4 regions of the Streptomyces speibonae genome follow, and region 3 is predicted to be linked to each of the others. Evidence: riboswitches for the same ligand, from Rfam matches in the RefSeq annotation. Region 3 holds a riboswitch; each other region holds the start of a gene.
What was found. Region 3 has a riboswitch for cyclic di-AMP ahead of AC5L3C_RS32755 (C40 family peptidase). Riboswitches for the same ligand answer to the same signal wherever they lie in the genome.

Region 1 (5,670 bases), 6.4 Mb from region 3:
CTGCTCTCCCCCGCGCTGCGGGAGTTCCTCCAGGGCCTGACCGCCCTGCATGACGGCGCCCTGCCGTGGACCGCCGCCGGGCAGACCCCTCCGGCCGAGTACGACGTGCCGCGCACCGAGCACCCCGTCGTGCCCCGGCACCCGGAGACCGGCCGCGAGCTGCTCTTCGTGAACGCCCCCTACACCTCGCACATCACCCAGCTCTCCCGCGCCGAGAGCGACGCCCTGCTGGGCATGCTGTACGCGCATGTGGCCCGTACCCCGATGCTGCAGTGCCGTGTGCGGTGGCAGCCGCGCACCCTGGTGCTCTGGGACAACCGCAGTGTGCAGCACCACGCCGTGTGGGACTACTTCCCCCTCAGCCGGCACGGCCGCCGGATCGCCGTCGAGGGCACGTCCCTGCACCGCTGACCCGGGTCCGGGTCCGGGTCCGTGCCGCGCCGGGCGTCACCCATGGGGAGCACAGTCCTGCCGCTCGACCCACCCTGGAATGGGCATGATTGAGGTGGTGTCGACAGGGCCAGGCGCAACCGCGCGGTGAGCCGCGGGTCCCCGGCCGGTGTTCAGCGGCCGCCGGCGAGGTCGAGGTTCTTCCGGTCGGTTCCGGGCGGCTGTTCGCTGCTTCCTGGGCGCCGCCACGGGCGGGGGATCGGGGCGGACACCGCGCGCCACCACGCCTCCCCGGGCACCTTCCCCGCCGGTTCGAACGGCTCGCCCGGCAGCGGGAACGCCAGTGTCTGGCCGGCCTCCTCGGCCACGTCCTTCATCCACTCCCCCGGCTCCGCCCACGCGTGCGGCGCCAGGTTGAAGGTGGCCCAGTGGATGGGCAGCAGCACGCCGGACGCCGCACCGCCCTGGAGGTCCAGGTGGGAACGCAGGCCCTCCTCGGGCGTCATGTGGATGTCCGGCCAGAAGTCCGAGTACGCGCCGACCTGGATCATCGTCGCGTCGAACGGGCCGTGGTCGGCGCCGATGTCGCGGAAGCCCTCGAAGTAGCCGGTGTCGCCGCTGTGGTAGATCCGGTGCTCCTCGCCGGTGACCACCCAGGAGGCCCAGAGGGTGTGCTGGGTGTTGCGCAGCGCCCGGCCGCAGAAGTGACGGGCCGGGGTGGCGGTCAGGGTGAGGCCGCCGACCTTCGTCGTCTCGTGCCAGTCCAGTTCCCGCAGCCGGCCCTCGGAGACGCCCCAGTGCTCCAGGTGCGCGCCCACGCCGAGGGGCACGGCGAACAGGGTGTCCGTGCCGGCCAGCTCCTTGATCGTGGGCAGGTCCAGGTGGTCGTAGTGGTCGTGGGAGATCACGACGGCGTCGACCGGGCCGAGCGCGGCCAGCGGCAGGGGCGCGGGGTGCAGCCGCTTGGGTCCGGCGAAGGGGAACGGCGAGCAGCGCTCACCCCACACGGGGTCGAACAGGATCCGGTGACTGTCGATCTCCGCGAGCACTCCGGAGTGGCCCATCCAGGTCAGGCGCAGCCCCGTGGCGGGCGGGCGGGAGATGTCGGCGAGGGTGGTCGGGTGCACCGGTATGCCGCCCGTGGGGGTGCGGCGGGACCGGCTGTCCCGGTCGAGGAAGAGCTTGGCCAGGTCCAGCTTCGAGCCCGAGGGACCGATGGTGACGGAGCCGCCCGGGTTCTGGAACACACCGTCCTTGAAGTGCGGGGATCTGCGGATGCGGGCCATGCGCTCACCGCTCGGGTCCACACCGAAGGCTTCGGGCCGCAGGGCACGCGGCCCTGGGCCAAGGAGACGGTAACCGGCCACGCTTCCTCCAAATGGAGTGGGTCAGGCGTTCCATTATGTGGGGACGGTGCGGCACCGCGGCGCGAGCTGCGGACGCGGCCACTGTGACGGGCGGCACACCATGAACACGTCCGTGCATCCTCCGACGCAGTGGCCGGCCGCAGTGTCCAGTCCTCCATGATCATCACGCTGTCGCGCGGGGGTTCACGCCACCGAGGCGATCCGCAGTTTGATGTCGTCCGGGGAGAGGGTGCCCTTGGCGGTCACGTGGTCGCCGGAGGACTCACCGCGCAGACGGCGGCCGATCCATGGCACCAGGTACTCGCGGGCCCAGTGGACGTCGTCGCGGCGGACCTCGAGGGTGCCGCGGACCGGCAGCGGCGGCCAGGGCTGCTCAGGGTCGGCGGGGACCTCGAGGCCGAGGGCCTGTCCGGCGCGGAGCGCCACCCGGGTGTGGCCCTCGGGCGACAGGTGCAGCCGGTCGGCGTCCCAGGCCCTGCGGTCCTGGACGCTCTTGAGGGACCACAGGTCGAGCACCGGGCAGCCGTAGCGGTCGGCGACGGCCCGGACATGTCCGTTGTAGGTGGCGATCTTGCCGCGCAGATGCTTGAGCAGGGGGACGCCGCGGGTGTCGAACCCGGTCGTCACCAGGACCGTGCCGGCCGCGGGCGCGAGCGCGGCGACGGCCCGCTCGAAGCGTTCGGCGACCTCGTCCGGGTCGGTGCCCGGGCGGAGGATGTCGTTGCCGCCCGCACAGAACGAGACCAGGTCGGGGGCGAGTTCCACGGCCCTCGGGAGCTGGTCCGCCACGATCTGGTCCAACAGCTTCCCGCGCACCGCGAGGTTGGTGTACTCGAAGTCACCTTCGGGCCGGCGGTCTGCGAGCAGCACGGCGAGCCGGTCGGCCCACCCGACGAACGCCCCGTCGGGACCGGGGTCGCCGACCCCCTCGGTGAAGCTGTCCCCCAGCGCCACGTACGACCCGATCACTCTTCTGCTGTCACTTCTCGAATCGTCTGCCACAGCAGCTCATGATTCACCCTCGAATGTGACCTACGCGACCGTAGGGGAGGGTTGACGAGCGGTGAGATAAGCCACTCCCACAGTGTCGCCCTGCCGGGAATACACGGGAATACACCGGAGGCCGGACCCGGGGATCGGGGTCCGGCCTTCGGCGCGCGTGTCAGGAAGGTCGCCGCAGGGGGTCAGATGGAGACGCCCTTGGAGCGGAGGTAGGAGATCGGGTCCACGTCCGAGCCGTAGTTCGGGCTGGTCCGGATCTCGAAGTGCAGGTGCGGGCCGGTCGAGTTGCCGGTCGAGCCGGAGAGACCGACCTGCTGGCCGGCGCTCACGGTCTGGCCGGCCGAGACCGACAGCGAGGACAGGTGGGCGTACTGGGCGTAGTAGCCGTCGCTCAGCTTGATGACGACCTGGTTGCCGTACGCGCCGGCCCAGCCCGCGGAGACGACCGTGCCGTTGCCGACCGCCTTCAGGGAGGTGCCGGTCCCGACGCTGAAGTCGACACCGGTGTGGTAGCCGCTGGACCACATGCTGCCGGCCACCTTGTAGGCGGTGCCGATGCCGCCGCCGGGCACCGGGGAGCTGTAACCGGAGGCGGCCTGGTTGGCGGTGGTCTGCTGGGCCGGCTTCTCGGCGGGCTTCTCGGCGGGCTTCTCGGCCTTGGGCGCGGCGGGCTTCTCGGCCTTCGGCGCGGCGGGCTTCGCGGTCGCCGGCGAAGAGGACTTCTTCGGCGTGGCCTTGGCAGCCTCGCCGTCGAGGGTGAGCTTCAGGCCGGGGTGGATGAGCGACGGGTCGTCGCCGACGGCCTCGCGGTTGTCCGCGTAGAGCTGCTTCCAGCCGCCGTCGACGTTCTCCGCCTCGGCGATCTTCGCGAGGTAGTCGCCGGCCTTCACGGTGTACGTGCGGGACTGGTCGCCCTTTTCGGCGGTGGCCTGCTGGCCGGTGACCGAAACGGAAAGTGACTGGGCGGCCTTTTCGGGGGCCGCCTGCGGCGTGGCCGCGTGGGCGCCGGTGGCGCCGAGAAGCGGCAGGGCGAGTGCGGCGCCACCGGTTCCGGCGACGGCGATGGAACGGGTGAAACGCTGAGCCTTGGTACGGCGGTGCTTACCCTTCGCGGGCATGACGAATTCCTCTCCGGCGCCTGCGAGGTGAGCTGTCGGGTTCGGACTGGAGATGTCCGGCCGCGATGTCACGCGGCTTAACCCCAAGCCTGTTCCGGAGACCGGACCAGGCAGTCTTACCTGTGGGTCCCCCGCTCCTGCCGTACACGGGTCAGTGTGTGCGGGCTCCGGGCGGCGGCAGGATTAGGCGTCCGTCCGGATCGGTGGCGAACGTAAGCGACCCGGACGCGAGGGGACAAGCGGAGGTTCCCCGCGAAGGTGCTTTTTCCGTGATCCACAGGAGGAATTGACGTCACCGAGCGTCGATCCCGACGTGGATTGCGTTTCGAATTCCCTTGTCGTTCGCCGTCATTACGTGAGCATGGCGACAACACATCGTCACGGATATGACGATGCTCACGCACCCCATTCCCATCCCCCTTTCTTTCGGGGCGCATTATGGCGAAGTGAATTAATCGGACAGAACGCCTTAATGCTGCTATTACCGGATGCCGGACGCCGCGTGTGGACAACTCATTGCCCCAGGCAGGCATGTCGTATCGTCGAGTGACGCACGCCGACGAGCCGCGGCGGCGGCGCCGAGTGGGAGGAGTCCCCGTGACGCAGCAGATCCCGTCGACCGAACCCGAGCTGGCCGGAGTGCGCAACTTCCGCGACGTGGGCGGACTGCCGACCGTGGACGGTCGGCGGGTGCGGCACGGAGTGCTGTTCCGCAGCGGTCACCTGGCCCACGCGACCGCGGAGGACGCCGTCTTCCTCTCCTCGCTCGGGCTGCACACGATCTTCGACTTCCGCAACGCGGCGGACCAGAAACTGGAAGGGCCGGACGTCGCGCTGCCGGGGGTGCGCAATGTGAACCTGCCGCTCAGCGACCCGGCCGACGGCGCCGAGTTCTGGAAGATGGTCCGCGACGGCGACCTGGACCAGCTGCGCTCGATCCTCGCGGACGGCCAGGGCGCGGACCGGATGATCCACTCCTACCGGACGATCATCAAGGAGCGCACCGCCGAGCACGCCCAGGTGCTGCGCTCACTCGCCGAGGACAGCTTCCCGGCACTGATGCACTGCGCGGCGGGCAAGGACCGGGCGGGACTGTCGGTGGCGGTGACGCTGCTCGCGCTGGGGGTCGAGCGGGAGGCGATCGTGGAGGACTACCTGAAGTCCAACGCCAAGCACCGCCGTTACAAGGTGTACCGCAGCGGCGGCTCCGACTCGGCCTACTCCCCCGAGGTGATGGAGCTGCTCAGCCCGCTGTTCGACGCGCGGGCGGAGTACCTGTCGGCCGCCTTCGACACCGTCGAGGAGACCTGGGGCGGCGTGGACACCTATCTGGAGCGGGGCCTCGGCCTCACCGCCGGGGCCCGGGAGCGGCTGCGCGCGCGCATGCTCGACTGAGGGGAGCCGCGCCGCCCGGCGGCTACTTCTTGGGAGCCATCTCGAACAGGAAGTAGATGAAGGCCGCGAAGACGTGCCCCACCACCACGTAGACGAACAGCCGCACCCACAGGGCCCGGGGGATTTTGTCCTCCATGTCCTTGATGCCCGCGGTGTCCTTGCTGTCCTTGCTGTCCTTGCCGATCTTGCCGGTCATGGCGCCTCTCCGTGGATCGGGCCCAGGCACAGCGCGGCCGTGGGACTCTGCAGCAGGGTGTGGACGAACAGCAGCTCCACCCCGTCGGGGCCGGCCGCGGCGATACGGTGCGGGGTCAGCGAGTCGAAGTGCGCACTGTCACCCGGGTCGAGCCGGTGCAGTACGTCGCCGAGGCGCAGCCGCAGCCGGCCCTTGAGGACGT
Region 2 (5,670 bases), 2.9 Mb from region 3:
GTCGCGCAGTACGAGGCGTACGCGACGTCGCTGGCGTTCCTGCGCCACCGCGGCCGGCTGGGGCGGGCCGGGACGGACTTCGTCACCCGGGAGCGGGAGCTGCTGCTGGAGCTGTGGCACCGGCGGGGTGCGGCGCGTCCGGCCCTGGACCACGCGGCCCGTCTCACCGCGCCCCCGGTCCGGGTCGCTCCCGCGCCATGGCCGGTGCACGGGCCGCTCGGGCATCCGCCGTACGGTCATCCCGCGCACGGACGTCCGCCCTACGGGCATCCCTACCCCGCCTACGACCCGGGCGCCCACCACTCCTGACGGACGCGTGCCGCAGGGCCCCGAAAACACCTGACCGGCAGCCCTGACGTCGGGGGGTCGTCGTCGGGACTGCCGGGGTTCAGGGGCGGCAGGGCTGTTCGGAAGCGGTGGATCAGGGGGTGAGGCCCTTGCTCTGCAGCCACGCCATCGGGTCGATGCCCGAGGAGGAGCCGCCGGGGTGGACCTCGAGGTGGAGGTGGGCGCCGGTGGAGTTGCCGGTGGAGCCGACGCGGCCGATCACATCGCCGGTGTTGACCTTCTGTCCGACGCTGACGCTGATGGAGGACTGGTGGGCGTACCAGATCTCGGTGCCGTCCTCGAGGGTCAGCACGGTCTTGTAGCCGTAGGAGCCGTCCCAGCCGGCGGAGGTGATGGTGCCGGTGTGGACCGCCTTGATCAGCGTGCCCGTGGGGGCGGCGAAGTCGAGGCCGGTGTGCTGGCCGGAGGACCAGTAGGCGCCGGCCTGTCCGAACGTGGAGGAGATGGTGTACGAGGAGGTCGGCAGCGTGTACTGCTTGGCCAGTTGGGCGAGGCGCTCGGCCTCGGCCTTCTTCGCGGCCTCCTCCTCGGCCTTCTTCTTGGCGGCCTCGGCCTTGGCCTTGGCCTCCTTCTCCGCCTTGGCGGCGGCCTCGGCGGCCTGCTTCTCCGCCTTGGCGGCGGCTTCGGCGGCGGCCTTGGTCTCGGCCTGGCTCTGCTGCTGCTCGACCTGGGCCATGATCCGGGTGCGCAGCGCCTCACCGGCGCCCTCGGTGGTGCCCTCGTCGGCTTCGGTCGTGGCCACGCCGAGGCTGCTGAGCGGAGTGGACGAGCCCTCGGGCTCTTCCTCGTCGGAGATGAGGGAACCCACGTTGGGCAGGTCCGGCATGGAGATGGAGACCGGAGGCTTGCCGGTCTGGGCGCTGGCCATGCCGCCGGCGCCGACCGCCGCGATGACGCCGACGCCGAGAACGGTGGAGCTGCGGGCGAGTCCGCCCCCGCGCTGCTTGGCGACGCGGTGCCGGCCACGTACCGGGCGAATGGACTCCGCGGTGGGGTTCCACTCCTCGAACGGGCCCTCGTCGGTGCGGTCACCGCCGTAGACGAAGGTGTCGCTCGGCTTGAACGGGGCCTCGGGGGCAGGCGGGTTGGACGCCACGTGGGCGCGCTCCTTTCCTTCCTTCTCGCCTACCGGGTTAGCTGACGGGTTCGGAGCAGGAAGGTCTCCTACGCGCGTATACGAGCCGTGTTCCCACGGCTGCACCCACACGATTCACCCCATGGTGGTGGTTCCCCGGTTCCCTTGCGGGATTCGGCGCGTGCGCACGGAGCCGACTTCTGTGACGGCTGGGACGACCGCGCTGCGTTATCGAACGTTAATAGACGCGAGGGCCGGATTCCAAGCCGTTCCTCTTGATCATTAACGATTTTCCCGCGGACTTAACCGCCACGAGGTGCCAAAAACGGGCGAGTTGACTCCGTCTCGGCCGCGAGCCGCCGCCTGACGGTGCGTCAGTCGTGATGCGCTGCGGGACGGGATGCTCACCGTGCGTGAGGACGAGGGGGGAAGGGCACCACAACGCCGAGGGCCGGAAACCTTTCGGATTCCGGCCCTCGGCCTTCAGTAGCGGGGACAGGATTTGAACCTGCGACCTCTGGGTTATGAGCCCAGCGAGCTACCGAGCTGCTCCACCCCGCGTCGGTGAAACCAGTGTACGCCATCCGCGGGACATGCCGCACACCCGTTACCGGGCGGCTGCGGTTTCCGGGTCCGCGCGAGCCGGTCCTCCGTCACCCGACCAGCGACCCGGCCTACGCGCGATCGGCGCGGCTCAGTCGCCGGTCAGGTGGGCGTTCGGGGCCTTCGCGCGGTCCTCCAGCTCCGGCAGGACGACCACGGTGGCGCACCCCTCCGCCAGCACCGCGCTGCCGTCGGCACCCGCCACGAACGTGTCCGGCTCCCGCCAGGCCGTGACCACTCGCCGGATGCCCGCGTCCAGGATCAGCCGCGCACAGGGCGCCGGCCGCGACGCCCGCCGGGCGCACGGCTCCAGGCTGGAGTACACGGTGGCACCCGCGAGGCGGGGATCCGCCGGATCGGCCTTGGCGAGTGCGGCCTCCTCCGCGTGCACCACCGGGTCACCGCCCTCCCGGGAGTGGCCCCGCGCCAGCTCCGTGCCGTCCGCGGCCACCACCACCGCGCCGACGCTGAACGCCGTGCGCGAGGGCGGGCACTGCGCGGCCAGCTCGCAGGCGAGGGCCAGCCAGTGACGGTCGGCGGCGGACGGCAGCGCTCCGGTGCCGGGTGCCGTGGGCTCGTAGCGCATCAGGACGACGTCGCCGACCGGGCGGGTCTCCACGAGCCGCAGCCGCCCGCCCTGGTAGGAGCCGGGGCCGAACAGCCGGGGCGCGTCCGCGTCGCCGACGAACAGCGGGGCGAGGACCAGCTGGAGCTCGTCGGCGAGGCCCTGGGTGAGCAGCTGGGTGTGGACCCGGCCGCCGCCCTCCACCATCAGCCGCCGCACCCCGCGCACGCCGCCCAGATGCTCCAGCAGGCGCCGCCAGTCGAGCTCCGGGCCGAGCGGGACGACGTCGGCCGCGATCCCGAGGGCGTGGGCGCGCTCGGCGCCCCTGTCGGTGGTGTAGAGGACCTTCTCGCCGCCGGTGCGCCAGAACCGCGCCGCCGGGTCCAGCTCGCCGGAGCCGCTGACGGTGACCTTGAGCGGATACTCGGCCTTGCCGCCGACGACACGGGCGGCGCGCCGCTCGGGCGAGTTGACCAGCAGCCGCGGGTTGTCGGCGCGGATCGTGCCGGCGCCGATCAGGATGGCGTCCACGGAGGCCCGTACCCCGTCGACCCGGTCGAAGTCGGCCGGACTCGACAGCAGCAGCCGCTCGGGACCGGTGTCGTCCAGATAGCCGTCCAGGGAGACGGCGGCGGACAGCAGGACGTACGGGCGGGGCATCGGCGCACTCCGGAAGGGTTCGGCGGTGGGCGGGACCGCTGTGCCGCGGCCCGGGTCAAGTCTGACAACCCCTTGAACCGCGTGCCGTCCGCGCCCCTGACCCGCCGCGGCGACGGCTCAGGGTTCGATCAGACCGACGCGGATGGCGTAGCGGGCGAGCTCCAGGCGGTCCTTGAGCCCCAGCTTGGCCAGCAGGTTGGCGCGGTGCCGCTCCACCGTCTTGGGACTGATCACCAGGAGGTCCGCGATCTGCTGCGAGGTGTGCCCCTCGGCGACGAGCTTGAGGATCTGCTCCTCGCGGTCGGTGATGGCCTTGGCCGGCAGCGTCCGGCCCTCCCGCGCGAGATCGAGGTAGTTGTGGATCAGCGCGTTGACGGCGCCCGGGTAGAGGAACGGCTCGCCGCGCATGGTGGCGTGACAGGCCTCGACGAGGTCCTGGTCGGCGACGGACTTCAGCACGTAGCCCGAGGCGCCGGCGGCGAGCGCCTCGAAGAAGAACTGCTCGTTGTCGTACATGGTCAGGATGAGGATCCGCGTGTCCGGCGAGGTGCGGGAGAGCTCACGGGCCGCCTGCAGTCCGGTCAGGCGGGGCATGGCGATGTCGAGAATGGCCAGGTCGGGACGGTGCTCACGGGCCTGCTCGAGGGCTTCGACACCGTCGGACGCCTCCGCCACGACGGTCAGATCCGGTTCGCCGTCCAGGATGAGGCGAACCCCCCGGCGGACCAGCGCGTGGTCGTCGGCGAGAAGAATGCGGGTGGGGGCCTGCTCGGTCATGTTCAGCGTTTCCGGTCGGGTGGCAACGGTCACGGTGGCGGAGGAGCGTGCGCGGGCATCGACGGGCCTCCTACGGGGATGAGGGCGTGCGCGGGGAACCGGGCCGGGACGGGCACGGCCAGCCGCACCTCGGTGCCGCCGCCGGGGCCGGGCTCCACGGACAGATCGGCGCCGACGAGCAGCGCGCGCTCCCGCATGCCGCGGATACCGGCGCCCTCCGCCGCGCCGGCGATGCCCCGGCCGTCGTCCCGGACGCGCAGCAGGACCCCGCCGGGCGCGGGGGACAGGGCGATCTCGGCCCGGCGCGCTCCGGAGTGACGGACGGTGTTGGTGAGGCCCTCCTGGGCGACCCGGTAGATGACCAGCTCGGTCTCCCGGTCCAGCTCGGGCAGGTCGGCGGCGAGGCAGTGCTGGACGCTCAGTCCGGTGCCGGAACCGCCGAACTCGGTGGCGAGGGCCTTGAGGGCGCTGGCCAGCCCCAGCTCGTCCAGCACCCCGGGGCGCAGCCGGCGGGCGATCCGCCGGATCTCCTCCAGGCTCGCGCGGGTGGTCTCCTGCACCTGCCGCAGCTCCTCGCCCAGCTCCGTCGGGGCGTGGTCGGCGGCCCGCTTGAGCTGCAGCAGTACGGCGGTCAGGGACTGGCCGACCTCGTCGTGCAGCTCCTGGGCGATGCGCCGGCGCTCGCCCTCCTGCGCGGACAGGGCGCGGGCGCTGCTCGTGGCGCGCTCGTCCTCGAGCCGGTCGAGCATGGTGTTGAACGTGGTGATCAGCTCGGCGATCTCACCGCGCCCGCCGACCTCGGGACGGTGCCCGGGGCGGAGCAGGTCCGTGGTGGTCATGGCGCGGGTCAGACGCTGCAGCGGCGCGAGTCCGAAGCGGAGCAGCAGCGCGTTGGCGACCAGCATGGCGGCCAGGCCCACGGCGAGGACCGCGGCCTCGGTGAGCAGGACCGGGGTGGAGACGGTGACGGGTCCCAGCAGAAGGGCCGTGGCGACGACGAGCACGACGGCGTTCAGCATGAAGATCCGCCAGAACAGAGGCACCCCGTACCGCCTCCTCGCCATGCCCGTTCCGACGGGTGAGTCTCCCGGTGCGTCGGGAGTCGGGAGGACCCGCGGACCGGGGGCGCGGATCGGGGCCATCCCCATCCAGCGTGTCCCCCGAACAACCGGAGCGCCATCCGTGACAACCCCCATTTTCCCGGCGGCACCCCTATAGGAACCCGGCTCCCTTGGGCATCGGCTCCCGGGGAACATGGGGAGCGCGACCGATGGCCGCGGCCGACGGCTACGGGAGAGGCTGGACTTTCCGTACCGGACGGGTGACCACGTCGGCACACGGGCAAGCTCCCTGGTACCGGCCCGAATCCACGACAGGCCGACGGACCCCTTCCACTCGTCCGGTGTACCGGAACGCGGCCGTCGGCATGGCGCCGTACGGCCAGCCCTCGGAAGGAGGAGCCGTGCCCCAGTCCAGCGACGACCGCCTCGTCGGCCTCGCGGCCCGACTCGAGCACGAGGATCCCCGATTCGCCCGTTCGCTGTCCACCGGGCAGCCGACCCGCCCGCGCGAGTACCGGCGCACGGGCGCCTGGTGGGCGCTGGTCATCGGGGTGACGATGCTGATCGCGGGAGTGATCGTC
Region 3 (5,670 bases):
TTCACCGAACGCACGGCATCCGGGCAACGGACGACGGATCCCTACTCGAAGCTGCTCGAGGAGCGGATCGTCCTCCTCGGGACGCAGATCGACGAGACCTCCGCGAACGACGTGATGGCGCAGCTCATGTACCTGGAACACCACGCCCCCGACCGGGACGTCTCGCTGTACGTCAACTCCCCGGGCGGCTCCTTCCACGCCATGTCGGCCATCCACGACACCCTGCGCTACCTCACCTGCGACGTGGAGACGATCTGCGTGGGCCGGGCCGAGGGCGCCGCCGCGCTGCTGGTCGCGGCCGGCACCCCGGGCAAGCGGTTCGTGCTGCCCGGCTCACGTCTGGTGCTGCGCCAGCCCGCCCTCCTGGAGCCGATCGAGGGGCAGACGAGCGACCTGGCGATCCAGGCGGAGGAGCTGACCCGGATCCGGGCCCGCATGGAGGAGATGCTCGTGCGGCACACGGGCCGCACGGCGGAGCAGGTCCGCACCGACCTCGAGCGGGACACGGTCCTCGACGCGCAGGGCGCCGTCGACCACGGCCTGGCGGACCGGATCGTGCCCCACCGCAGGGGTGTCCACCCGGCCACCGGCGCGAGGTGAGGCGCGCATGCTGCCTCCGGAGCTTCCTCCGCTGCCCGCGCTGACCCGCGCGGAGGCCGAGCTGATCGACCGGTACCTCGAGGCCGTCGACCTGCTCGGCCGGGTCAACCCCGCCCTGGGCGGCGACACCTACCGGAGCCTGCGCGCCGCCCAGGCGCTGGTCGGCAAGGCCGTCGCACTGCGCGACGCGCTGACCCTGATGCACCGGCGCGGCGAGAGCGAGATGCACTCCGCCACGCTGGCCCGCGCGCTGCGGGTGCTGGACGGCGAGCGACGTACGGCCAGGGTCACACTGCCGCCGGGGCCGGGGAGTTGACCCCCGCGACTCCCCGGACGACGGTCCGCGCGCCGGTGCGCTCGGCCCGGGGTTGAAACGGACCAAATGGCGTACCCCCGTCCGGCGTAGACGAACCTCCTGTTTTCGGGTTTCTCAAGTTGCACGAGGGAGGCGACCACGGGGCGACATGGGGCATCGCATCGCTGGTCCGGGGCTGCGCGAGCCCCGGACGGCGGTTCGAACACGACAGGGGCCACTCGAACGGGTGAGTGGCGCGTAACAACACAAACCCCACGTTCCATTGGGTTTTCGCTCCCGCCATGAGCCAAGATCCCTGACTGACGACAAGACCCCGCCGCAGCGGCGGGGCGATCCGGGCGGACGCCGAGTCCTGCCGCCGCCCGGATGACCGGTCGACAGGAGTGGATCGGCAGGAGTGGAGGACCCAAGCACGACGGGCCGCCGGAACGTCCGTTCCGAGCAGCCCTTGGGGTGAAGCCGCATCCGTGCGGCCGGGCCACTTCGCCAGCCCGAATCCGACAGGTCATCCTTCACAGGCGGCTGACGAAGGGTTGCGCATGACTGCGCTCAATCGTGTCCCGTCTCTCATGGCCCGGGCCGGCACGGCCTCGGCTCTCACCCTGGCTGCCGTGGGCAGCTCACTCGTGGTCCCCGGAGCCGCCTCGGAGGCGGCTGCCGCGAGCACGGCGACCAAGGCACTGCGCGTCGCAGCCTCCAAGAAGGGCTCGCCGTACCAGTGGGGTGCCGCCGGGCCGTACCGGTTCGACTGCTCGGGACTGACGCTCTATTCGTTCAAGAAAGCGGGCAAGAAATTGCCCCGCACCGCTGCCCAGCAGTACAACAAGACCCGTCACATCTCGGCCGGCAGCCGCAGGGCCGGGGATCTGGTGTTCTTCCATTCGGGCGGTTACGTGTACCACGTCGGCATCTACGCCGGGAGCGGCAAGATCTGGCACGCCCCGAAGACCGGGGACGTGGTGCGGCTGCAGACGATCTGGACCCGGAGCGTCTCGTACGGCCGGGTGAGCTGACCCCCGCGGGGGCGGCGGCACCCGAGGCGTGCCGCCGCCCCGCCGGCCCACACCGGCGTGGGTCCTACGGCTCCTGCTGTCCCGCCGCCGTGACCGCTTCGGCGGCCTGGACGGTCCAGGTCCACGGCAGTTCGACCGAGACGGTCTTGCCGCCCTCACGCGTGGGGCGAATCCTCAGTCTTCCTCCGCATTCCGCGGTCAGCCAGCGGATGATCACGAGCCCGCGGCCGTTGTCCTGCTGCACCGCGGCGGGCAGCCGTTTGGGGAACCGGGGGTGGCTGTCCGTCACCCCGATGTGCACCCGTTCATCGCGGACCAGAGCGACGTCCACCGTGAACGTGGGTGACTGCCCGAACGTGTGCTGCACCGCGTTGGTGGCGAGTTCGGAGACGATCAGCCGGACGGTGTCGGACAGCTCCGTGTCCGCCGGCATGCCCCATCCCTCCAGCGTGCCCACCACATGGGTCCGGGCGGCGGAGACCGAGGCGGGATCGCTCGGCAGAGTGACGGATGCTTCCAGATGGTCTGCCATGGCGACGTCGTCCCTTTCCCACGGAACCGCAGTCCGACACGGAGCGGCTGGTTCGAGTACGGTCCCGCACTGGTGCTTCGTCGCCAGAGTGCCATCACCGCACGGCACACGGCGGCGATCCACCAAGATATGCATATATCTGTCGCTCAAAGCGGTGAACTCTGCGACGGGAGACCGTATCCGGGCGGCTCGGAAGGAGTAAGGAGAAGCCCATGCAACACGGTCCCGCGGTGCGCCGCCGCAAACTGGGCGCCGAATTGCGCGCGCTGCGCACCTCGGCGGGACTCACCAGCGGCGAGGCGGCCCGGCTGGCGGGGTGGCACCAGTCGAAGGTGAGCCGGATCGAGACCGGCACCAGTGGGGTGAAACCGGCCGATGTGCGGTTACTCCTCGACGTCTACGGCGTGGCGGATCCGCAGTTGCGGGAGTTGCTGCTGGTGCTGTCGGGCAGCGGTGACGGCGGCGGCCGGCACCACTGGTGGCACGCCTACCGGGGCGTACTGCCGCCCACCTACCGGGACTTCATCAGTCTGGAGTCGCAGGCCAGCGGGATGCGCACCCTGGAGACCACGGTGATCCCGGGTCTGTTGCAGACGCCCGAGTACGCGCGGGCCGTGACGGAGGCCGCTCTGGAGGGGGTGCCGGAGGAACGGCTGGACGCCCTGGTGGAGGTGCGGCTGGCACGCCAGGACGTGCTGCGTGCCGAGCCGCCGCTGGAGCTGAGCGCGGTGCTGGACGAGGCGGTGCTGCGGCGGGAGGTCGGGGGTCCCGGCGTGATGAGCCGGCAGCTGATCCGGCTGGTCGAGGCGGCGCGGCTGCCCCAAGTGCGGTTGCAGGTCCTTCCGTTCACCGCCGGCGCGCACATCGGTGTCACCGGTCCTTTCGTCATCTTTTCGTTTTCGCGCGCTTCTGATCTCGATGTGGTTGTTCTCGACCACTTGACGAGTAGCCTCTATCTGGAGCGGAAAGAAGACCTCCGGGCCTACGTGGAGGCCTTCAACGCCCTTTCGATCCACGCCCTTTCACCCGAGGACTCGTTGGATTTCATCGCCGGTGCAGCAGCCGGCGCGTAAGGAGGCACGATGCCCGTACCGCCTCGGACCATCCCTTCCTGCCTCGCACTGCGGGATGTGCGGTGGCTGCGCAGCAGCTACAGCACGGGTGCCAACAACTGTGTGGAGACGGCCCGGCCGCTCTCCGGCCCGCAGGCCGGACTGCTCGCCGTGCGCGACTCCAAGGCCCCCGACGGACCGGCCCTGCTCTTCTCCCCCGGGAGCTGGACCGAGTTCGTGACCGCGGTCCGCTGACCGGGACGCACATCCACCGGTCCGACACACCGTCAGTCACCTCGCGCGACGCACGGCCGTGCCCCGCCGACTCATGGCCGCGTTTCGCCGATCACCCGTACAGCGCGTTCGATCTCTGCCCCGGACAGGTCCGCGCGGGCGGTCAGTCTGAGCCGTGAGATGCCGTCGGGCACGGAAGGAGGACGGAAACAGCCCACGGACAGGCCGGCCGCCCGGCAGTCGGCCGCCCATCGCACGGCCTGCTCCGGGGAAGGGGCACGCACGGAGACGACCGCGGCGTCCGGACGCACCGCGTCCAGTCCCGCGGCCGTCAGCCGGCCGTGCAGTGCGCGTGCCACCTGGCCGGCCCGTGCCGCACGCGCGGGTTCGCGGCGCAGCAGCCGCAGCGCCGCCAGGGCCGCACCCGCCGCCGCCGGGGCGAGCCCCGTGTCGAAGATGAACGTCCGCGCCGTGTTGACCAGATGCCCGATCACCCGGGCCGGGCCGAGCACCGCTCCGCCCTGGCTGCCGAGCGACTTGGAGAGCGTCACCGTCACCACCACGTCCTCGGCCCCCGCGAGGCCCGCCGCGTACGGGGCGCCGCGGCCGCCGTCGCCGAGCACGCCGAAGCCATGCGCGTCGTCGAGGACCAGGCCCGCTCCGTGCTCCCGGCACGCCTCGGCCAGCCCCGCCAGCGGGGCCGCGTCGCCGTCCACCGAGAAGACCGTGTCGGACACGGTCACGGCCGGCCCGTCGTGGCCGTCCAGCGCTTTGCGCACGGCGTCGGGGTCGTTGTGCGCCACGACCTGTGTCGTACCGCGGGCCAGCCGGCAGCCGTCGATCAGGGAGGCGTGGTTGCCCGCGTCGGAGACCACGAGGGAGCCGTGCGGGGCGAGCGCCGTGACGGCCGCGAGGTTGGCCGCGTAGCCGGAGGAGAAGACCAGAGCGGCCTCGGTGCCGCAGAAACGGGCGAGCTCGCCCTCGAGTTCCGCGTGGAGTTCCGTGGTGCCGGTGACGAGCCGGGAGCCGGTCGACCCGCCGCCCCAGGTCCGCGCGGCGCGCGCGGCGGCCTCGGTGACCTCGGGGTGCCGGGCCAGCCCGAGGTAGTCGTTGCTCGCCAGGTCGAGCAGCGGCGTGCCGGCGGGGCGGGGGCGCAGGGTGCGGACGAGTCCTGCCCGGCGGCGCCCGTCCGCCTGCTCGTCGATCCATCCGAACGCCATGGCTCCTCCGGGGATTTTGTAGGCAGTGAACAGACACTAGCGGCAGGCCGGACGGGTCACTGTGTGGCAATACCCACACCGTCGAGCGCCTCTGTTGTACGAACTCTCCTTGGCCCGAGCGGGTCGCGTAAGACAGGATCGGCTCTCATGGACCTGCTGAACACGCTGGTGGACAAGGGGCTTCGGCGCGAGACGCCGACCCGGGCGGAAGCGCTGGCCGTCCTCGCGACGTCCGACGACGATCTGCTCGATGTGGTGGCCGCGGCCGGAAAGGTGCGCCGGCACTGGTTCGGCCGGCGGGTGAAACTGAACTATCTCGTCAACCTCAAGTCCGGCCTGTGCCCGGAGGACTGCTCGTACTGTTCCCAGCGGCTGGGCTCCAAGGCGGAGATCCTCAAGTACACCTGGCTCAAGCCGGACCAGGCGTCCGAGGCGGCCGCCGCCGGGCTCGCGGGCGGTGCCAAGCGGGTGTGCCTGGTGGCCAGCGGCCGGGGCCCCACCGACCGCGACGTGGACCGGGTCTCCGACACCATCAAGGCGATCAAGGAGCAGAACGAGGGCGTGGAGGTGTGCGCCTGTCTCGGGCTGCTGTCCGACGGACAGGCCGAGCGGCTGCGCGAGGCGGGTGCCGACGCCTACAACCACAACCTCAACACGTCGGAGGCGACGTACGGGGACATCACGACCACGCACACGTACGCCG
Region 4 (5,670 bases), 2.3 Mb from region 3:
ATGGCGGCGACCCGGGTCACCGGCCCTCCTCCCGCGCCGTACCGGCCTCGGTCCCGGTCTCCGTCTCGGCCCCGGTCTCCGTCTCGGTCCCGGGAAGGGTCACGCAGGGGCCCTTGCTCCACCACTGCGGCAGCATCGCCAGCGCCTCGTCGCCCAGCGGGTTGACGCCGGGGCCTGCGGCCAGCGAGTGGGCGACCAGGACGTGCAGGCACTTCACCCGGTCCGGCATGCCGCCCGCGCTCGGGAAGTTCTTCAGCTCCTCGATCTCGTCGCGGCGGCGGATGTAGTCCTCGTGCGCCGCCCGGTACGCGGCCGCCAGCACCGGGTCGGTGCCCAGCCGCTCCGTCATCTCCTTCATCACGCCGTTGGCCTCCAGCGTGCCGATCGCGGAGTTCGCCCTCGGGCATGTCAGGTAGTACAGCGTCGGGAAGGGGGTGCCGTCGGGCAGTCTCGGCGCGGTCTCCACGACGTCCGGCTGTCCGCAGGGGCAGCGGTGGGCGATGGCGCGCAGCCCGCGCGGCGGCCGGCCCAACTGCTGCTTGAAGGCCTCGACGTCCGCGTCGGTGGGCTCGGTGCGCGGGGTCGTGGGCGGAGGGGTTTCCATCTGTGTCTCTTCTACGGCTTTCTGCAAAGGGTCACTGGGTCGCTGCGGCGTCGGACTTGTCGACGCCGTCCCAGACGTTCGAGTACCAGGGCCGGTCGGCCGCCTCCAGGTCCGTACGCGACTCCCCGTCCGGGTCCTGGTCGACGACGATGTAGCCGGTCTCGCCGGGCATGACGTAGTGCAGGCGCCGGCGGATCTCCTGCTCGGCGTAGGCGTCGTCCTGCCAGCGCGCCTTCATGTCGCGCAGCCGTTCGACCCGCTGGCGGGTCTCTTCCTGCTCCTGCTCGAGGTCGGCGACGTCCGCCCGCTGGGAGACGTACTGCCGCATGGGGTAGGCCAGGGCCACCACCAGCGAGCAGACCACCAGCACGAGCAGCGCCGCCCGTCCGGTCAGCCGGGAGCGGCGGGCCTGCCGGCGGGTCTGCGAGCGGTAGACCCGGGCGGCGGTCTGCTCGCCGATGAGCCGGATCCTGGTCGCGGTGGAGAAACGGTCCCGGTCCTTCGCCGCCATGATCCCGCCTCTCGTTCCACCGTCACACGCGCGTACGTCCCCGCACACGGTACGGGACCGAGTACGGGGACGTACGTACGACGCCGCCTGCGAACGGGCGCTCAGCCCTCGGAGCGGAACCGCGGGAAGGCGCTGCGGCCGGCGTAGACCGCGGCGTCGTCGAGGATCTCCTCGATGCGCAGCAGCTGGTTGTACTTGGCGACGCGCTCGGAGCGGGCCGGGGCGCCGGTCTTGATCTGGCCGCAGTTGGTGGCGACGGCCAGGTCGGCGATGGTGACGTCCTCGGTCTCGCCGGAGCGGTGGGACATCATGCACTTGAAGCCGTTGCGCTGGGCCAGCTCGACGGCGTCCAGGGTCTCGGTGAGCGAGCCGATCTGGTTGACCTTGACCAGCAGGGCGTTGGCGGCGCCCTCGTCGATGCCGCGCGCGAGCCGCTCGGGGTTGGTGACGAACAGGTCGTCGCCGACGAGCTGGACCTTGTCGCCGAGCTTGGCGGTGATGGTCTTCCAGCCCTCCCAGTCGTCCTCGAACAGCGGGTCCTCGATGGACACGAGCGGGTAGGCGTCGACGAGCTCCGCGTAGTACTCGGTCATCTCGGTGGCCGAGCGCTCCTTGCCCTCGAAGGTGTAGACGCCGTCCTTGTAGAACTCGGAGGCGGCCACGTCCAGAGCCAGGGCGATCTGCTCGCCGGGGGTGTAGCCGGCCTCCTTGATCGCCTCGAGGATGAGGTCGAGGGCGTCGCGGTTGGAGCCGAGGTCGGGGGCGAAGCCGCCCTCGTCGCCGAGGCCGGTGGCCAGGCCCTTGCTCTTCAGGACCTTCTTCAGCGTGTGGTAGACCTCGGCGCCCCAGCGCAAGGCCTCGGAGAAGGACTCCGCACCGATCGGGGCGATCATGAACTCCTGGATGTCCACGTTGGAGTCGGCGTGCGAGCCGCCGTTCAGGATGTTCATCATCGGCACCGGCAGCAGGTGCGCGTTGGGGCCGCCCAGGTAGCGGAAGAGCGGGAGGTCGCTGGCCTCGGAGGCGGCGTGGGCGACGGCGAGCGAGACGCCGAGGATGGCGTTGGCGCCGAGGGAGCCCTTGTTGTCGGTGGCGTCCAGGTCGAACATCGCCTGGTCGATCAGGCGCTGCTCGGTGGCGTCGTAGCCGACGAGCTCCGGACCGATCTGCTCGATGACGGCCAGTACGGCCTTCTCGACGCCCTTGCCCAGGTAACGGCCGGCATCGCCGTCACGGAGTTCGATGGCCTCGAAGGCGCCCGTGGAGGCGCCGGACGGGACGGCGGCACGACCCGTGCTGCCGTCGTCGAGGCCGACCTCGACCTCGACCGTGGGGTTGCCTCGGGAGTCCAGGATTTCCCGGGCTACGACGACGTCGATGGACGGCACGAGCATCTCCTTCTTGGATGTGACGCGGGTGAGCAAGGCCACGAGGGCCCTGCGGGACTGAGCCTAACCGGCTCCGGGCGTTCGGCCACGCTGCCGCCCACCTCATGGACAGAACCGAGCGTAGATTGTTTCTGAACGGAACAAAGTGGTTCCGGGAAACCGTGACCGGAAAGCGACGCACGCACATGACCCCGCCCCGGTGCGTACGGGGGGAGACGCACCGGGGCGGGGAGCCCGTGGGGACGGGGTGGGACCTGCGGCCTTGCCTTACTTCAGGTGCAGCTGCTGGCCCGGGTAGATCAGGTCGGCATCCTGGACGATGTCGTCGTTCAGCTTGAACAGCTCGGTCCAGCCGCCCTCGACGTCGTGCTCCGCGGCGATGGAGCTGAGAGTGTCGCCCTTGACGACCTCGTACTCGCCGTCGCCCTTCTCGACCTTCTTGCCGGTGGGCGTGGTGACGGTCTTCTTCTCGGCCTTCGGCTGGGCCTGCTCGGCGGCCGGGCGCTCGGCGGAGCGGGAGGCCTTCTGCTCGCTCTCGCGGGGCTGGGTGCTCTGCGCGGAGCCGGCCGAGTCGCCGGCGGAGGAGCCGGTGTAGGCGGCGTTGGACAGGTTCTTGCCGCAGACCGGCCAGGCGCCCTTGCCCTGGCCCGCCAGGACCTTCTCGGCTATCTCGATCTGCTGGGCCTTGGTGGCCCGGTCGGCGGTGGCGGCGTACTTGGTGCCGCCGTAGCCGGCCCAGGTGGAGGCGGAGAACTGCAGACCGCCGTAGTAACCGTTGCCGGTGTTGATGGACCAGTTGCCGCCGGACTCGCACTGGGCGACGGCGTCCCACTCGGACGCGGTGGCGGCGGAGGCGTTGCCGGCCGCCATCAGCGGGGCGGCGACGGCGGCGGAGGCGACGCCGGCGACGGCGATCGCGCGGGTGGCCTTGGACGGACGACGGTGCTTGCCCTTGCCGGAAAACAGCATGGATGGATCCCCTCACCGACGCCTGCGAGGTGAGCTGTCGGGTTCGGGCCGGTTGAGTTGCCCGGCCGCGTCCCTCCCGGGAGGCGGCTCCACCCCAAGCCCGAACCGGTGTCAATCACCGGAAAGGGCACTTACCTTGGGTCCCCCGCTCCTGCCTACGGCGCATGACGCGACGACTGTTCCCGTGTCGCCGCCGGCAGGATTCGGCGTGGCGGCAACCGGGGCCCGCGATGGCGAGCGGTCACGACCGTAGTCACGGATTTCGCGGAATATCAAAGACGATCACGGCTTCTGAGACCTATCTCTCACAGCCTTTAAACCGGACATTCAGCGCGAAACATGACTCCAACTGACCTTCCGGCCGGGCGATTTCGGATGCCGCTTTTCGCCCGGTTCGACCGTGCCGCCACACTCCTGACCGGCTGGATCTAGCCCAGGTCGATGCCGATGAGCTGAGCGTTCACGGTGTGCAGCGCGCGCCATCCGTCGTCGGCCGCAAGGGAGTCGGTGAGGGACGCCGCGCTGTCACCGGTGTCCGCTGCCGAGGAGCCGGTCCCCGCACTGCCCCAGGCGTCGAGTCCGCGTGCGTGCCGGCCGGACGACTCGGACTCGCCCTCCTCGCCCTCGCCCTCGTCGGCGCTCGCGCCGCGGTGGCGGCCGGCGCCCTCGTCGCTGTCCGCCGAAGAACGGTCGCTCTGCTCCGCCTTGTCCGCCTTGTCGCCGTCGGACGTGGCCGAGGCGGAGGGGGAGGCGCTGCCGCCCGGGCTCTTGTCGCCGTCCTCGTCACTGCTCGACGGACTGCTCGACGGGGTCGACTTGCCGGGTTCACCCGATTCGTCACCCGAACCCTCCGGGGTCTCCTTGCCCCTGTCCGTGCCGTACGAATCGTCGGAGGGCGTGTAGGAGGGCGAGGAGGACGTACGGCCCGTTCCCGACGATCCGGACGAGTTCGACGAGCCGGACGTGCCGGTGTCGACGTCGGCCGCGGGAGAGTCCTGGTTCAGACCGGAGAGCAGGCCGCAGGTGCGCCAGGCCCCGACGCCCTGGTCGGCGAGGATCGCCTCGGCCACGGCTATCTGCTGGCCGCGGCTGGCCTGGTCGGCGCTGGGCGCGTAGTCGAGGCCGCCGTACTTCTCCCAGTCCTCCTGGGTCAGCTGCAGGCCGCCGTAGTAACCGTTGCCGGAGTTCTGGCTCCACTTGCCACCGCTCTCGCACTCGGCGACGCGGTCCCAGGTGGAACCGTCGGCCGCGCTGGCGCTGCCGGCCCCGAGGAGCGGGATCGCGATGGCGGAGCCGGTCACTCCGGCTGTGACGAGGAGAGCCGGCGCCTGGCGGGGGCGACGGTGTCGACCGTTCCCGGAGAGCATGCGGAGACCTTTCACACGACGACAAAGACCGGCGCGGCGATGGAAGCCCGTGACGGAGTGCCGCACTTGAGAGGTGAAAGTATCCGCAGACGATCACTTGTCACAAGTTAATGCCGCGCAGATCACGTGAAGATCACAGACTTGAGGGTCTGTCATGTTTACGCCGGCCCGCCTCGGGGCAGTGGGCCGGAGCCCGGTCTGTCACTTTTGCGGGGGAGTGAACTCCACCGGAAGCGTGCGCAGACCGCGCATGATGAGCCCGCCGCGCCACCGGAGTTCCTCCGGTGCCCCCGCGAGCCGCAGATCGGGCAGCCGGGTCAACAGCGTGGCGAGCGCGGTCTGCCCCTCCAGACGGGCCAGCGGGGCACCCAGACAGTAGTGAATTCCGTGGCCGTATCCCAGATGCTGGTTGTCGCGCCGGCCCAGATCGAGCACATCCGGGTCGGCGAACCGCTCCGGATCCCGGTCCGCGGCGGCGAGCACGACGAGCACCGGGTCGCCCGCGGCGATGCGCTGCCCGCCGATGGTGACCGGCTCGGTGGCGAACCGCCAGGTGGCCAGTTCCACCGGGCCGTCGTAGCGCAGGAGTTCCTCGACGCCGGTCTCCAGCAGCCCGCGGTCCCCTGCGGCGAGCGCCCGCTGCAGGCGCTCGCGCTCGCCGGGGTGGGTGAGCAGGGCGTAGGTGCCGTTGCCGATCAGGTTCACGGTGGTCTCGAAGCCCGCGAACAGCAGGATGAACGCCATGGCGGCGGCCTCGTTCTCGGTGAGGTGCTCACCGTGGTCGGAGGCGCGGATCAGACCGGAGATGAGGTCCTCGGCGGGGGCGGGCTC

Region 1: it holds a riboswitch for cyclic di-AMP, as region 3 does, so the genes downstream of both, AC5L3C_RS03385 (M23 family metallopeptidase) here and AC5L3C_RS32755 (C40 family peptidase) in region 3, are expected to answer to the same signal.
Region 2: it holds a riboswitch for cyclic di-AMP, as region 3 does, so the genes downstream of both, AC5L3C_RS19725 (M23 family metallopeptidase) here and AC5L3C_RS32755 (C40 family peptidase) in region 3, are expected to answer to the same signal.
Region 4: it holds a riboswitch for cyclic di-AMP, as region 3 does, so the genes downstream of both, AC5L3C_RS22445 (LysM peptidoglycan-binding domain-containing protein) here and AC5L3C_RS32755 (C40 family peptidase) in region 3, are expected to answer to the same signal.

The regions. Positions count from the first base shown of each region.
Region 1 covers NZ_OZ480260.1:819,701-825,370, forward strand. Annotated here, with positions in the region: gene AC5L3C_RS03370 (TauD/TfdA dioxygenase family protein) at 1-411, shown strand, start outside; gene AC5L3C_RS03375 (MBL fold metallo-hydrolase) at 564-1,757, opposite strand; gene AC5L3C_RS03380 (SGNH/GDSL hydrolase family protein) at 1,941-2,726, opposite strand; gene AC5L3C_RS03385 (M23 family metallopeptidase) at 2,942-3,877, opposite strand; cyclic di-AMP (ydaO/yuaA leader) riboswitch at 3,880-4,044, opposite strand; gene AC5L3C_RS03390 (tyrosine-protein phosphatase) at 4,475-5,272, shown strand; gene AC5L3C_RS03395 (DUF6126 family protein) at 5,295-5,408, opposite strand; gene AC5L3C_RS03400 (helix-turn-helix domain-containing protein) at 5,465-5,670, opposite strand, start outside.
Region 2 covers NZ_OZ480260.1:4,347,681-4,353,350, reverse strand. Annotated here, with positions in the region: gene AC5L3C_RS19730 (PrsW family intramembrane metalloprotease) at 1-309, shown strand, start outside; gene AC5L3C_RS19725 (M23 family metallopeptidase) at 422-1,444, opposite strand; cyclic di-AMP (ydaO/yuaA leader) riboswitch at 1,456-1,613, opposite strand; tRNA gene AC5L3C_RS19720 (tRNA-Met) at 1,911-1,984, opposite strand; gene AC5L3C_RS19715 (dihydrofolate reductase family protein) at 2,118-3,251, opposite strand; gene AC5L3C_RS19710 (response regulator) at 3,369-4,028, opposite strand; gene AC5L3C_RS19705 (HAMP domain-containing sensor histidine kinase) at 4,058-5,071, opposite strand; gene AC5L3C_RS19700 (DUF3040 domain-containing protein) at 5,491-5,670, shown strand, end outside.
Region 3 covers NZ_OZ480260.1:7,247,419-7,253,088, reverse strand. Annotated here, with positions in the region: gene AC5L3C_RS32765 (ATP-dependent Clp protease proteolytic subunit) at 1-600, shown strand, start outside; gene AC5L3C_RS32760 (hypothetical protein) at 608-916, shown strand; cyclic di-AMP (ydaO/yuaA leader) riboswitch at 1,263-1,452, shown strand; gene AC5L3C_RS32755 (C40 family peptidase) at 1,456-1,929, shown strand; gene AC5L3C_RS32750 (ATP-binding protein) at 1,994-2,461, opposite strand; gene AC5L3C_RS32745 (helix-turn-helix domain-containing protein) at 2,674-3,534, shown strand; gene AC5L3C_RS32740 (DUF397 domain-containing protein) at 3,544-3,768, shown strand; gene AC5L3C_RS32735 (8-amino-7-oxononanoate synthase) at 3,840-4,967, opposite strand; gene bioB (biotin synthase BioB) at 5,115-5,670, shown strand, end outside.
Region 4 covers NZ_OZ480260.1:4,949,928-4,955,597, reverse strand. Annotated here, with positions in the region: gene AC5L3C_RS22465 (Ppx/GppA phosphatase family protein) at 1-20, opposite strand, end outside; gene AC5L3C_RS22460 (DUF501 domain-containing protein) at 17-604, opposite strand; gene AC5L3C_RS22455 (FtsB family cell division protein) at 636-1,115, opposite strand; gene eno (phosphopyruvate hydratase) at 1,217-2,503, opposite strand; gene AC5L3C_RS22445 (LysM peptidoglycan-binding domain-containing protein) at 2,771-3,472, opposite strand; cyclic di-AMP (ydaO/yuaA leader) riboswitch at 3,477-3,645, opposite strand; gene AC5L3C_RS22440 (transglycosylase family protein) at 3,901-4,773, opposite strand; gene AC5L3C_RS22435 (cytochrome P450 family protein) at 5,041-5,670, opposite strand, start outside.